Regions from separate parts of the Brevibacillus sp. YAE8 genome, predicted to be linked through region 1. Evidence: riboswitches for the same ligand, from Rfam matches in the RefSeq annotation. Region 1 holds a riboswitch; the other holds the start of a gene.
What was found. Region 1 has a riboswitch for glycine ahead of AC27IT_RS05020 (iron-sulfur cluster biosynthesis family protein). Riboswitches for the same ligand answer to the same signal wherever they lie in the genome.

Region 1 (7,188 bases):
AAAGGAGACGGCATATATCGAGCTCGCTAGTTTTGAGGTGTTACCGATCATCACGTGCGACGCATCTACCTCCAGTATGAAGTTAGAAGCTGTTAGCAGTGTTGCGGTTTTCCTTTACTCACTAGGTGATCGTGTAAATCATCCATGGCACATCGCCTCCGTAGAAGACTACAGCCTGTTTGAAAACACACCACCGAGCTCGATGAATATAGTATGATCCGATTTGCAGCTTTTATACGCGCGAAATGCTCCAACCGTAAAACACTTATTTCAACAGCCGCGCGGACAGCGCGTTCAAAAACGACTGGTTGCTGTAGGCCGTGCCTCCGGCCAATCCGGGGTTGACGGCATTTTCGTACACCTGGCCGCTTTGGACCACGCGCAGATTGCTCCATTCAGGCTGCTGCTTCAACTGCTCGAACGATTTGGCGGCGTCGGGATCGCTGCTTTTGTCGACCATCACGAACAAATAATCCGGGTCTGCCTGTGCCAGCTCTGCGAGGGAAAGCGGCACGGGTTCTTTTGCTTGCTCTACAACGCTTGGGGTCGCCAGCCCGAGATCGGTATAGAGCAAATAGTTGTACCGCTCGTTTTTCGGATAGACGAGAAAAGCGCCTTCGTGAAACCATGCGGTCAGCACGATTTTGTCCTTGAGCGGAGCCAGCTTGTCGCGCGTTTTTTCCGTATTCGTCCGGACCTTGCTCACGATGGCATCGACGTTGGCGTCTTTGCCGCGCACCTCGGCAAGCAGCCGCAGGTTGTCTTCCCAATGCGCTCCATTCGAGGAGATGGGAATGACCGACGCTGCGCTTTCCAGCTTGCTGCGCTTTTCCTCGGACGTCTTGTCGGAGGTCAGGATCGTATCCGGCCCCAAAGCGGCAAGGTCGCCGACGTGGTCCGCGATGTCCGCGGGGAGCTTTTGCGTATTTTGCGTAATCGCGGCGTATTCCTGTGGGAACGCACCGCTTTTTTCTACGGTAGCGGCAAACGGCGGGATGCCGGTCAAAAGCGCATCTTCAAAGCTGCTGCGAGATTCGACGAAGGCGATTTGCTTCGTTCGCGCCGGGATTTTATATGTGTTGCCCAAATACTGGATAGAACGCGTCGGTTTTGCGGCAGGATCGCCTGCGGCTTGCCCTCCTGGCCCGTTCGCACCGCATGCTGCCAGCAACAGAAACACAGCCGTTACAGGGATGGCCAGTAGCTTTTTATACATCTTTACGTCACTCCGATCGTACCTTGGTCTGTTTTTTGCAAGAGAAGCCGTCACAGTAAATTATAGGGTACCCGAATGAGGACGGACTGCTTCATTCCTGAACTTTTTCAGACATTCTCCCGTATCCCATGCATCGGTGACGGGGTGTTTGCCTGTTGTCTGTTCGCAGCAGATGCTCTACGATGGACAAATACAGACCAAAACGAGAGTCTAACTGAGCTTTTGGGGGGGGATGGGAGATGGAGCTGCGCCACTTGAAGACATTCCACGTCGTTGCGGAATGCCTCAATCATCAGTGGCTTGCGGTGGTTTGTTGGCTGAAAAACCTTTGAAAGAATCTCATGGAAGGATTCTCAACAGATCGTAGGGGCTTTTGCCTCGGAGAAGAGAACCAGCGATTAAGTATGCTGTTACGTTTTACTTCGCTAGTTAATCTTCGCATGATATTCGAAAATCCGTTACTTTTGGCGGTTGTTCGGCGCTGTTGTTTGGGTCTTCATCGCGGCTTTTGCGGAGGCGAGGAAAGAGGAGAAATCGCGGGAGCTTCTTGGGATCCCAAAGAGCTTCGCGGATTTCTCCTCTTTCCTCGTCAGTGGCTTGCAGTGGTTTGTTCGACTGAAAAAGCTATTGAAAGAATCTCGTGGAAGGATTCTCAACGGGTCTTAGGGACTTTTGCCTCGGAGAAGAGAACAGCGATTAAGTGTGGATTTTTTTATCGTTATCATTGAATAACCTCATTTTTCATGCCTGGACAAATCGACTACGATAAAAAGACAGAATAGTGAAAAAGGGGGAGCTGAAAGTGCTGGCAAACAACACAGATCAGGCAGCGCGGCGCAAGCGGGGAATCAACGTCTTCGTGCTGTTGTTCGGCGTACTGCTGGTTGCGACGTTTCTCACCCACGTCGTGCCCGCAGGAGAATACGCCCGCGTGGAGGTGAACGGACGAGGCGTCGTCGATCCGCAATCGTTTCAACCGCTGGAACAGACGCCTGTTTCCGTCTTTGCGCTGTTCAGCGCGATTCATACCGGGATGGTGGACGCGGGAGAAATCATTTTCTTCGTGCTGATTATCGGAGGGGCGTTTGGCGTGTTGACGGCGACGGGGGCGGTAGACGCCTTTATCCGCTCGCTGTCCAAAAAGCTCGGGAACAAGGATAAGTGGCTCATCCCGATCATGATGCTTTTCTTCGCCTTTGCGGGTGCTTTTACGGGGATGGCGGAGGAAACGCTGGCCTACATCCCGATTTTGGTGCCGCTCGCAGTTTCGCTCGGCTTCGATGTCATCACGGGAACGGCGATTGTGCTGGTAGGCGCTTCCATCGGCTTTACGACGGCGATCATGAATCCGTTTACGGTCGGAATCGCCCAAGGGATTGCCCAGCTCCCGATCTTCTCCGGGATCGGCTACCGCATCGTCCTGTTCGTCATCATGTACGCGGTGTCTGTCGGCTTCATTTACCGCTACGCGATGAAGGTCAAAAAAGATCCTTCCCTCGGCTTTTACGGCGAAGGCATTGCGGCGAATGCGACTTCCGCTTCCGCCCTCGCGCCTGCGGACGACCAGCCGTTGTCCCAAACGCACAAATAGGTGCTGATCTGCTTTTTGCTCAACTTTGTCGCCTTGATCTACGGCGTGCTGCAATTCCAATGGTACATTACCGAAATTTCTGCCTTGTTTGTCATTTTAGCCATCGTCATTACGCTGATTTCGCGCATGTCGGCCGACCAACTGATCGAGTCGTTCATGAAAGGGGCAGCCGGCATGCTCACCGGCGCGCTCATTATCGGGCTGTCGAGAGCGACGCTGGTCGTGCTGGGGGATGGGCACGTCATCGACACGCTGTTGTTCCACGCAGCCGGGATGCTGCACGAGATTCCGCCCGTGCTCAGTGCTGCCGGAATGTATATTTTGCAAGCGTTGATTCACTTCGTCGTGCCGTCCGGCAGCGGACAAGCCGCGCTCACCATGCCGATCATGGCGCCATTGGCCGATCTGGTCGGAGTGACGAGGCAGACAGCCGTGTTGTCCTTCTCGCTTGCGGGCGGGATCGGCAACATTATTTTCCCGACCTCCGGCTATTTCATGGCGGGGCTGGCGCTCGCGGGCATTCTGTGGATTCGCTGGGCGAAGTGGATTTTGCCGTTGATTTTGACCCAGTTCGCGATCGGGCTTGTAGCGGTTATCGTGGCGAACTTCATGCACTACGGCCCGTTTTGACAAAAGAAAAGATGGAGGGATTCTCTTTGAAAATTGTTTCGGTGGAACTGTTTGCGACCCAGCTTCCGTTGATCCGGCCGTTTATCGTCGCCTATGACGAGTTTCGCGAGCTTCCGAGCATCATCGTCAAACTGACGACGGACACAGGGCTTGTGGGCTACGGTGAAGGCATGCCGGACCCGCACGTCACGGGCGAGACTTTTCACAGCACGTACGAGATGCTGGCAAAAGACATCGCGCCGCTGGTGATCGGGAAAAATCCGTTTCACATTGAAAACATTCACCGGCTCATGGCAGAAGCGGTCTGCTACGCGCCATCTGGGCAGCTTCATTACGAGCAGAATCGGCTGCTGCTGAGCGAGCGGCCGGGGCTGGGCGTCGAGGTGGATGAGCGTGTCGTGCGTGAGCTGAGCGTCTTTTCCGCTGTTCTGTCCTGAACAAGCAAAAACGGTGAACGGCAAAAGCCAGGGAAGCAAACACCCTGGCTTTTTGCTCGCTGCAATCGTTTCAAAACGGGGCATATACGGCTATCGTCAAGGAAAACGTAGCAGAACAAGTGCCGCGAACATTAATCTTTCAGCTCCCGAATGACTTCAGAAGCTTGCTGTTCATCGGGCGTCGGAAACATCTGAAACTGGTGCTGTTTCTCGATTTGCTCCTCATCCAGCGAAGAAAGGTGCAAGCCTGGCAGTTCGCGCTTGCTCTCGTGATGTTCGTTGCCTTTTGCTCCCATCTATCGTCACCTCCCTTCGACATGTTACTGTTGGCAAGAACGCCTTTGCTTATCCGCAAACAGGCGGGAGACAGAGCCGTTTTTTCCCGCGGACTTGCGCTCACTGCCATTCATAGCAATTTGGAAGAAGCATCGCCCATCCGAAAAATGCTACGATACAGCTAAGTCTCACGCACACTTCCGAAAAGAGGGGATACAGATGGCACTGCAATCGAAACAAATTTTTGTCAATTTGCCGGTAAAAGATTTGAACCAATCGATCGACTTTTTTTCTGCACTCGGCTATGAATTTAATCCGCAATTCACGGATCAGAACGCGGCTTGTCTGGTGATCGGGGAAAACATTTACACGATGCTGCTGGTAGAGCAATTTTTCCAGACGTTTACGAAAAAGGACGTCACCGATACGGCGAAAAGCATGGAGGTCATCGTGGCGCTGTCGGCAGAGAGCCGGGAGCAGGTTGACGAGATCGTGAACAAGGCGTACGAGGCAGGGGCGAAGCCGGCGAATGACCCGGTGGACCACGGCTTCATGTACAGTTGGAGCTTTTTCGATCTGGACGGGCATCTGTGGGAGTTTGTGTACATGGATGAGGCTGCGGCGGCACAGCAATAACAGGCGACAGAACAAGGGCAAAAAGCAGCGGTTTCGCTTTTTGCCTTTTTGGCGCGAGAGCAAAAGAGGGGAAGCTTCCGCCGCCGCTTTTCCCGGGGAATAAATGCTTGGATCTCGTTTCGCAAACGGGCTTGCTTTTGCGCAGCCAGCGGCGACATGGGCGCATCAGCGACAAAGAATAACTTTAACTGAATAATAATTTTTTTCAGAATTGACATCGGCAGAACGAGTATGCTTTACTAAAGTCAATGTTATCCAACAAGTGAATAGCGGCGGATGATGATTGTAGGAGAGACTAAACGGACGGTTTAGCACCGAAGGAGCAAGTCCCATAAAACCCTTGGGATTAATCTCTCAGGTACCAGATACTACAATCGGACGCACCTCTGGAGAGCGCTGACAAAGCCACCCAAGGGGAATACTCCTGGACCGACTCAGGAGTTAAACTCTCAGGTAAAAAGGACAGAGGAAAGGTAGAGTATCGTCACTCTATCTTTCCTCTGTCCTTTTTCTATGGAAAAAAGCTCGGCTTTTTTCCAAAAAAAGGGGATGCGACCGCTTACGCTCAACAGTTTTCACCCCCGATCAGAGAGAAAAACGGTCATGACCGTACTGCCAGAGACGGACACGAGCGAAAGATGGCGCGATGGGAAAGGAGCAGGCGAAAACGAACATGGAGCTTACGATCAAGGAAGCGGCGCAAGCGGAGCTGAAAAAGCTCCACTTTCCAAACGATACGGCGCTCAGGATCGACGTCGTGATCTCGGGCGACTGCGGCTGCGGATTTTTTGTGCAGTTGGCAGTCGATGAACTGCGGAAAAACGACACGCTTGTGTATCAACACGGCATTCCGGTATGCATGGATCGGTTGACCAAACGGCATCTGGGCGACGTGCTGACGCTCGACTACGACCCTGCACGCGGCTTTGCCTTGTCCAGCCCGGACGAAGCCTTTGCGGATCGGCTCGCCGTGGGGCGCAGCTAAAGCGGACAAAAAAAGCGCTCCTGGCTGCTCTACAGAACGCAAGCAAGTAGTCCGCTGTTTTTTGGGCGTATAGGCGCCAGGCAAAAAACGGGAGACGCACGCTTTTTTACAAAAATAGAGAAACAGGTGGAGAGAAGCCATGACAGAGAACGGCAATGCAGAACAACTGGACGTCCTCGTGATCGGCGCAGGACCAGGAGGCTACGTGGCGGCGATCCGGGCGGCACAGCTCGGCAAGCAGGTCGCGATTGTGGAAAAAGATACGGTTGGCGGCGTGTGCCTGAACCGCGGGTGCATTCCTTCCAAGGCGCTGATCTCGGCGGCGCATCAGTACGAGGCGATGACGCAATCGGCGGGAATCGGCCTCACAGCAGCGGAAGTAAGCGTTGATTTTGCCAAAGTCCAGGCGTGGAAGCAGAGCGTGATCGACAAATTGACGGGCGGGGTCAGCTCGCTTTTCAAAGGCAACAAGATCAAGCGGCTCCAGGGGGAAGCCAAGCTCGTGGACGCCAATCTGGTCGAGGTCAAAAACGGGGCAGAGACGACGCAGTACCGCTTCCGGCACGGGATTCTCGCGACAGGCTCGCGTCCGGTCGAATTGAAAGCCTTTCCATTCCAGGGCCGCATCTTGTCCTCGACGGAAATGCTCGCGCTCGCCAAGCTGCCAGAAAGCTTGCTGGTGATCGGTGGAGGCTATATCGGGATCGAGTTGGGGCAGACGTTTGCGAAGTTTGGCACAAAGGTGACGATTTTGGAAGGCTCGGACGCGATTCTCCCCGGCTTTGAAAAAGAGCTTTCGCGCCTCGTGGCGAGGAAGCTGAAAAAGCTCGGCGTGGAAGTGCAGACCGAAGCAGTGGCAAAAAGGGCAGAGCAAACGGACGATCAGGTCATCGTCACCTACGCGGCAAAAGGCGAGGAGCGTCAGGCGACTGCTGAATACGTGCTCGTCACGGTTGGCAGACGACCGAACACCGAAGGACTCGGACTGGAAAGCTTGCCTGTCAAGCTGACAGAGCGCGGCTTCATCCAGATTGATGAGCAGTGCAGAACGAGCATTCCGCACCTGTACGCGATCGGCGACCTGGTGGAAGGCCCGGCTTTGGCGCACAAGGCGTCGTACGAAGGAAAAATCGCGGCAGAGGTCATCGCCGGAAAAGACAGCAGGCTTGGCGACAAAAAAATCCCGGCTGTAGTCTTCTCCGATCCGGAAATCGCAAGCGTCGGGCTGACCGAGAGCGAAGCGAGGGAGCGCGGCCATGACGTGGCGATCGGCAAGTTCCCGTATGCGGCAAACGGCCGGGCGCTGTCGCTGAACGTGGGAGAAGGCTTCGTGAAGCTCGTCGCAGACAAGGCGACAGGACTGGTGCTCGGAGCGCAAATCATCGGGCCGGAAGCTTCCAACCTGATCGGCGAGGTC
Region 2 (7,188 bases), on a different contig from region 1:
CGCAGCTCGTCCATCCGCCGCTGTTTTTCTTCTTCCGGCGTGCTTTTTTTCCATTCCTCCTGGTTGATTTCCTCGCGCGGCGTCACCTGGACGCCATTGGCACGTAAAAAGTCGAGGATTCGCCCGCCGGAAGAGCGGTATTCGTCAAGCGTCTGCGCAGCTTCGACAACAGCCTCCCTGGCGGGGACGGCGTCGCGCGCAGGCAGCGGGATCGAGGCTTTTTGCTCCGGGGACTCTACCGCTTCCGCCTCGGCTGCTTCTGTCTCGCTCTGTTCGGCAGGCGGCTCTCGTCGGGCCAGCTCTTCGTAGTAGGCGGCGAGGATGTCCAGCTCCTCCGTCAGTCGCGCCCGCGCCTCTACGGCCCACTCCTGGTCTTCCTGCGCGATGACCGCATCGACCTCCTGCCGGGCCAGCTCCAGCGCGTCTTCCACAGACAGCTTCCGGTCGAGCGTGTAAAAGTAGTCCGGGATCGCGGGCGCAAGCGTCAACTGAAACAAAAACGAGGAAAAGTCGTGCACGAGGCGCGGCTGATGCAGGTTGATCCCGAGATAGAGCATGATGTCGCGCCGCTTGTCGCAGATGAGCGATACTTTCAGGTTGAGCCCGAGCCAGGGAACGAGCGGCGTGGAGCGACGCTTGCCGGTGCTTGGCAAGGAAGCGGTATTTTGCTCGTACATGCATAAAAAGCGCCCGTGCTTTTTCGCCGAGGCAAAAATTTGCTGCATGCGCGCAGCGCCCAGATGCAGATGCTCGGCCCGCAGCCCGTCCGGCATCCGGTCCGGGTGAAACGCAAAGGTGAGCACGAGCGGCTGGTAGGCCAGGTTCATTTTGTCGACCCAGCTCCAGTAAAACGGGCGGTTGCCGATATCCTTGTCGACCTCGACCGGAAGCTTGACCGTCAAGTAATCCGGGTGGGCTTCGACGATGTGCGCGGAAAAAGTCGCGAGGTAGCGCTCTACAAATTGCCTGACCTGGTTGGCTTGCATCAGGAGAAACCTCTTTTCTTGTGTGCGTTTTTTCTGCTACTGCTCTGCCGCTTCCGACAGGGCAGGGGATGCGTGCTGTTGTCTGCTGGCGCGGATGGCGTGGCCCATGTTGTCGAGCTTCAACGCCATTTCGCGGGCCGATTTGGAATCCATGATGATCTGCGTCAAATTTTCTTCCAGCGACGAGTTGAGATTCAGCCGCTCCACGATGTCGTCCAGCTCGCCGATGACCATCTCGAACAGGTCGATTTTTTCGTACAGCAGCTTCAAAATGTGCTCCTCAATCGTGCCGACGGTGGACAAATTGTAAATGTGCACGTCCCGCTTCTGGCCGAGACGGTGGACACGGCCGATCCGCTGCTCGACGCGCATCGGGTTCCACGGCATGTCGTAGTTGATGACCTGGTTGCAAAACTGCAGGTTGATCCCTTCCCCGCCAGCCTCTGTGGCGATCAGTACTTGCGCGCGGTTTTGAAACAAATCGGTCATCCAGTCTTTTTTGCTGCGCTTGAAGCCGCCGCGAAACGGCACAGAAGTAATGCCGTGGTCATGCAAATATTTTTGCAGGTAGTTTTGCGTCGCCCGGTACTCGGTGAAAATGATGACTTTGTCGTTGATCTCCTGGATCAGCTCGACCGTTTTGGCCGCCTTGGAATGCGTCTCGATCCGCTTAATCATCTCCACCAGCTCCAAAATTCGGCCGCGCAGGGGGGAGTCTTCGCTGGTGCGCTGGTGCATGTTGTACAGTGTCATGAACGAGGCTTCCTTGCTGGAGCAAACCTCGCGCTGCAACGTAATCAAGGCGAGCGAGTTGAACAGGCCAGCTCCTGTCTGGTACTGGTCGCGCACAAAGCGGGTGACGCCCTCGTACAGCTCCATCTCTTCCTGCGACAGCTCAATCGGAATCGACTGGACGCGGCGACTGGTGAACTGGATGCCGCCGTCGCTTCGCTTGTTGCGAATCATCACCTTTTCAATTTCTTCGCGCAATTTGTCGCTGTTTTTCGACTGTCGCTTTCCTTCGACGTAATTGGAGGAAAACGACGTGGAGTGGCCGAGGTGCCCCGGCTTCAACAAATTAATCAGGTTGTACAGCTCGTCCATTTCGTTCTGGATCGGCGTAGCCGTGAGCAGCAGGCAATATTTTTTGCGAATTTCCTTCACGAACTGATAGTTTCGCGTCCGCTTGTTTTTCAGCTTGTGCGCCTCGTCGATAATCAGCATGTCGTAGTCGATGTCGAGGACGTGGCGGCGGTGCGGATCTCGTTTCGCCGTGTCGATGGAGGCGACGACGACTTCATGCTGCCGCCACATGTACTCCTTTTTTTGCGCCACGGCGGGAATCCCGAATTTTTGCTGCAACTCCTTCGTCCATTGGATGACGAGGGAGGCGGGGACGAGCACGAGAATTTTTTTCGCCAGGCCCCTGACCATGTACTCCTTCATAATCAGCCCGGCTTCGATCGTCTTGCCCAGTCCGACCTCGTCGGCGAGGATCGCGCGTCCGCGCATGTCGTTGAGCACTCGCTCCGCCGTTTGCAACTGGTGGGGAAACGGGGAGAGCAGCGGCAAGTATTTCAGGCATTGCAACTGATCGAACTCGCGAACAGCCATGGCCTCTTCCGCTTCCAGCGCCAGCTTGAACAGCTCCCACTTGTCCCAGGGGCCGTCTTCGTGCATTCGCTCCGTCAGCGGGGATATCCAGCTCGTGTCAAATGAAACAGGAATATTCGGCATATACGTTACTCCTTTACACAGCTCTGCCATAACTTTCATGCGCTTTATCAAAAAACTTAACATTTATGATCGTGTTCATCATTTTGTTAAGTATTTCTTGATCTGACTGTTAATTTGCATATTTTCAACGGCGGACTCTCATGGTAGGATATAGAGGAAGTTCATTCATTAGTATGGAAATCATAGCAAAAACTTATGTATGACCATCTAACCAACGCGAATGATAGTAGCAGGGAGAGACTGCGCGAACCACTGCAGCGCCGAAGGAGCAAGCCGGGAACGGTGAATCTCTCAGGCAAAAGAACCTCTACTGGACGCAACTCTGGAGAGAGCTCGAAATCGGAGCCACCAAAGGGGAAACTTGCAAGCGCGGTGATCCCCGCCGCGCTTGATTGGCAAGGTAACTCTCAGGTACCAAGGACAGAGGAGGAGAAATGGGCACCGTTCTTTTGGTGTACCCGTTTTTTCGCCTCTGTTTTTTCATGGGGAGAAATGCCGACTAACAGTTTTTGGGAGGTGCCACACATGTCCAATCTGAAAAGAACGCCACTGTTTGATTCCTACGCAAAATACGGCGCCAAGACAATCGACTTCGGCGGCTGGGAGCTGCCTGTACAGTTTTCCAGCATTGGCCAGGAGCACGAGGCCGTTCGGACGAAAGCAGGTCTGTTTGATGTATCCCACATGGGAGAAGTAGACGTAAAAGGCGAGAGTGCGCTCGAATACTTGCAGCGCGTCACCACCAACGACGTGTCCAAGCTGGCTGTCGGGCAAGCGCAGTACAGCGTGCTCTGCTACCCGGACGGCGGTACGGTCGACGATCTGCTCGTTTACAAATACGCGGACGACCATTACCTGCTTGTCATCAACGCAGGAAACATTGACAAAGACTATGCATGGCTGGAAGAGCACCTGATTCCGGGTGTCACGATTGAAAACATTTCGCCGCAAACGGCGCAAATCGCCATTCAAGGGCCTTTGGCCGAGTCGATTTTGCAAAAGCTGACCGCCACAGACCTGTCGAAAATCGGCTTCTTCCGTTTCGAGCGCGACGTAGAGGTCGCTGGCATTTCCGCTCTGGTATCCCGCACAGGCTATACAGGCGAGGACGGCTTTGAAATTTACCTGCCTGCAGAGCGTGCCGCTGAACTGTGGGACGCGTTGCTTGAAGCGGGCAAGGAAGACGGGCTTCTGCCTTGCGGACTTGGCGCGCGCGACACGCTGCGCTTCGAAGCGAAGCTGCCGCTGTACGGCCAGGAGCTGAGCAAGGACATCACGCCGATTGAAGCAGGCATCGGCTTCGCGGTGAAGGTGGACAAAGAAGTGCCGTTCATCGGCCAAGAGGTGCTCAAGGCGCAAAAAGAAAACGGCGCGCCGCTCAAGCTCGTCGGCATCGAGATGATCGACCGCGGCATTCCGCGCACGCACTATCCGGTCTACGTCGGCGAAGAGCTGGTGGGCGAAGTGACGACAGGCACGCAGTCCCCTACCTTGAAGAAAAACGTCGGATTGGCGCTCGTGAAAAGCGAACATGCGGCGCTTGGCACCCAACTGGAAGTGGAAATTCGCGGAAAACGCCTCAAAGCAGAGGTTGTCGCCGCTCCGTTTTATAAACGTCCGAAAAACTAAGCAATCGCCCACTATACATCCTATTTTGAGGAGGACAACGTTCGTGAAATACCGCTACCTGCCCCAAACCGATCAGGACAAGCGCGAAATGCTTGAAACTCTCGGCATTTCCAGTGTAGAAGAACTGTTTGCAGACATCCCGGAAGAAGTGCGCTTCAAAGGGGCGCTGAACATTCCGGAAGCTCTGTCCGAGCCTGATCTGGTGAAATACTTCACGCGTCTGGCTAATCAAAACGTGAACTTCAGCACGCACGTCAACTTTTTGGGTGCTGGCGTTTACCAGCACTATGCGCCAAGCACAGTCAACCACATGTTGCTGCGCGGAGAATTTTTTACCGCCTATACGCCTTACCAGCCTGAAATCAGCCAGGGCGAGCTGCAAGCCATTTTTGAATTCCAGACTATGGTGTGTGAACTGACCGGAATGGAAGTAGCGAACTCCTCCATGTACGACGGAGCGACTTCCTTGGCAGAAGCGGCGATGATGGCGGCTGGTCACACTGGCAAAAAGCGCGTCATCGTTTCCCGTGCTGTGCACCCGGAAGCGCGCGGCGTTCTGAAAACATACGCGTACGGTCAAGGCGTAGAGCTGGTTGAAGTCGGCATCAACAACGACGGCGTAACCGACACACAAGCTCTGGAAGCGCTGATTGACGAAAACACAGCGGCCGTTATCGTGCAATATCCTAACTTCTTCGGAAACGTGGAAGACTTGGCAGCGGTCGAGCCGATTGCTCATGGCAAAGGCGCTCTGTTCATCGTTTCTTCCAACCCGCTTGCGCTGGGCGTATTGGAAGCGCCAGGCAAACTGGGCGCTGACATCGTGGTGGGCGATATGCAACCGTTCGGCATTCCGGCATCGTTTGGCGGACCACACTGCGGATATTTCGCAACGACTACCAAGCTGATGCGCAAAATGCCAGGCCGGATCGTCGGGCAAACCAAAGACGAGAACGGCAAGCGCGGTTTCGTACTGACGCTGCAAGCTCGTGAACAGCATATCCGTCGTGAAAAAGCGACTTCGAACATTTGCTCCAACCAGGCTCTGTTGGCACTGGCGGCTGCGATCACCCTGACTGCGCTCGGAAAACAGGGCGTACAGGAAATGGCGATGATGAACTTGCAAAAAGCGCATTACGCCAAGCAAGCGCTGCAGGCAAAAGGTCTGGAAGTGGTCTTTGCCGCTCCATTCTTCAACGAATTCGTAGTCAAACTGTCCAAGCCGGTGGCAGAAGTAAACAAAAAGCTGCTTGACGCTGGCATCATCGGCGGCTACGATCTGGGACTGGATTACCCGGAATACGCGGGCCATACGCTGCTTGCGGTAACCGAGCTGCGGACCAAGGAAGAAATCGACACATTGGCGGCTGAATTGGAGGCGATCACACGTGCGTAACGACCAGGAAAAAGCACTGATTTTTGAAATGAGCAAACCGGGCCGTGTGGGCTACAATCTGCCGGCATTGGATGTACCAGAGGTAGAGGTGGCAAGCCTGCTGCCGAAGCACCTCATCCGCGAGACTCCTGCTGAACTGCCGGAAGTATCCGAGCTGCAGTTGGTTCGTCACTACACCGAATTGTCCCGTCGCAACCACGGGGTAGACAACGGCTTCTACCCGCTCGGTTCTTGCACGATGAAATACAACCCGAAAATCAACGAAGACGTTGCCCGCTACCCAGGCTTCGCGCAGACGCACCCGTACCAGCCGGAAGAAACCGTACAAGGCGCACTGGAGCTTTTGTACAACCTGCAAGAAGAGCTGGCTGAAATCACCGGGATGGACGCAGTTACGCTGCAACCGGCTGCGGGGGCAGCAGGCGAGTGGACAGGTCTGATGATGATCCGCGCGTACCACGAGAGCCGCGGCGAAGGCCACCGCACAAAAGTCATCGTGCCAAACTCCGCGCACGGTACGAACCCGGCTTCTGCAGCGGTAGCAGGACTGGACACCGTCACGATTGCCTCTGACGAGCGCGGCCTGGTCGATATTCAGGCGCTGCGCGATGCCGTAGGCCCTGATACAGCGGCACTCATGCTGACCAACCCGAACACGCTCGGTCTGTTCGAGGAAGACATCGTGGAAATGGCGAAAATCGTCCACGAAGCAGGCGGCCTCTTGTATTACGATGGAGCGAACGCGAATGCGATCCTCGGCATTGCCCGTCCAGGCGACATGGGCTTCGACGTGGTGCATCTCAACTTGCACAAAACGTTTACAGGCCCTCACGGCGGCGGCGGACCAGGTGCTGGCCCTGTCGGCGTGAAAAAGATTCTCGAACCGTTTTTGCCAACGCCGATCGTGGCGAAAAAAGAAGACGGCAGCTTCTACTGGGACAGCAACCGTCCGGCTTCCATCGGCCGCGTAAAAGGCTACAACGGAAACTTCGGCATCCTCGTGCGCGCTCACAGCTACATCCGCACCATGGGTCCGGAAGGCTTGCTGCAAGTGTCGCAAAATGCGGTGCTCAGCGCGAACTACATGATGCGCCGTCTGGCTACGGCTTACCATCTGCCGTATGACCGCGTCTGCAAGCATGAGTTTGTTTTGTCTGGCGTGATCCAGAAAAAGCTGGGCGTACGCACGCTCGACATCGCCAAACGCTTGCTCGACTTCGGTTATCACCCGCCAACTATCTACTTCCCGCTGATTGTCGACGAGTGCCTGATGATTGAGCCAACCGAAACCGAAACGAAAGAAACGCTCGACGAGTTCATCGACGTTATGCTGCAAATTGCCCGCGAGTGCGAGGAAACGCCTGAGCTTGTACAGGAAGCGCCGCATACAACCGTGGTCAAACGTCTGGACGAAGCGACAGCGGCGCGCAAGCCGATTCT

Region 2: linked by a shared signal. The riboswitch ahead of gcvT (glycine cleavage system aminomethyltransferase GcvT) and the one ahead of AC27IT_RS05020 (iron-sulfur cluster biosynthesis family protein) in region 1 are both predicted to bind glycine.

The regions. Positions count from the first base shown of each region.
Region 1 is NZ_BAAIYG010000002.1:449,267-456,454, reverse strand. It holds gene AC27IT_RS05045 (ABC transporter substrate-binding protein) at 266-1,216, opposite strand; partial or broken gene AC27IT_RS05040 (YfcC family protein) at 2,013-3,437, shown strand; gene AC27IT_RS05035 (enolase-like domain-containing protein) at 3,464-3,874, shown strand; gene AC27IT_RS05030 (hypothetical protein) at 4,006-4,170, opposite strand; gene AC27IT_RS05025 (VOC family protein) at 4,370-4,786, shown strand; glycine riboswitch at 5,063-5,167, shown strand; gene AC27IT_RS05020 (iron-sulfur cluster biosynthesis family protein) at 5,433-5,771, shown strand; gene lpdA (dihydrolipoyl dehydrogenase) at 5,911-7,188, shown strand, end outside.
Region 2 is NZ_BAAIYG010000003.1:273,298-280,485, reverse strand. It holds gene AC27IT_RS06815 (YqhG family protein) at 1-986, opposite strand, end outside; gene AC27IT_RS06810 (DEAD/DEAH box helicase) at 1,023-2,723, opposite strand; glycine riboswitch at 2,944-3,040, shown strand; glycine riboswitch at 3,041-3,157, shown strand; gene gcvT (glycine cleavage system aminomethyltransferase GcvT) at 3,249-4,352, shown strand; gene gcvPA (aminomethyl-transferring glycine dehydrogenase subunit GcvPA) at 4,396-5,748, shown strand; gene gcvPB (aminomethyl-transferring glycine dehydrogenase subunit GcvPB) at 5,741-7,188, shown strand, end outside.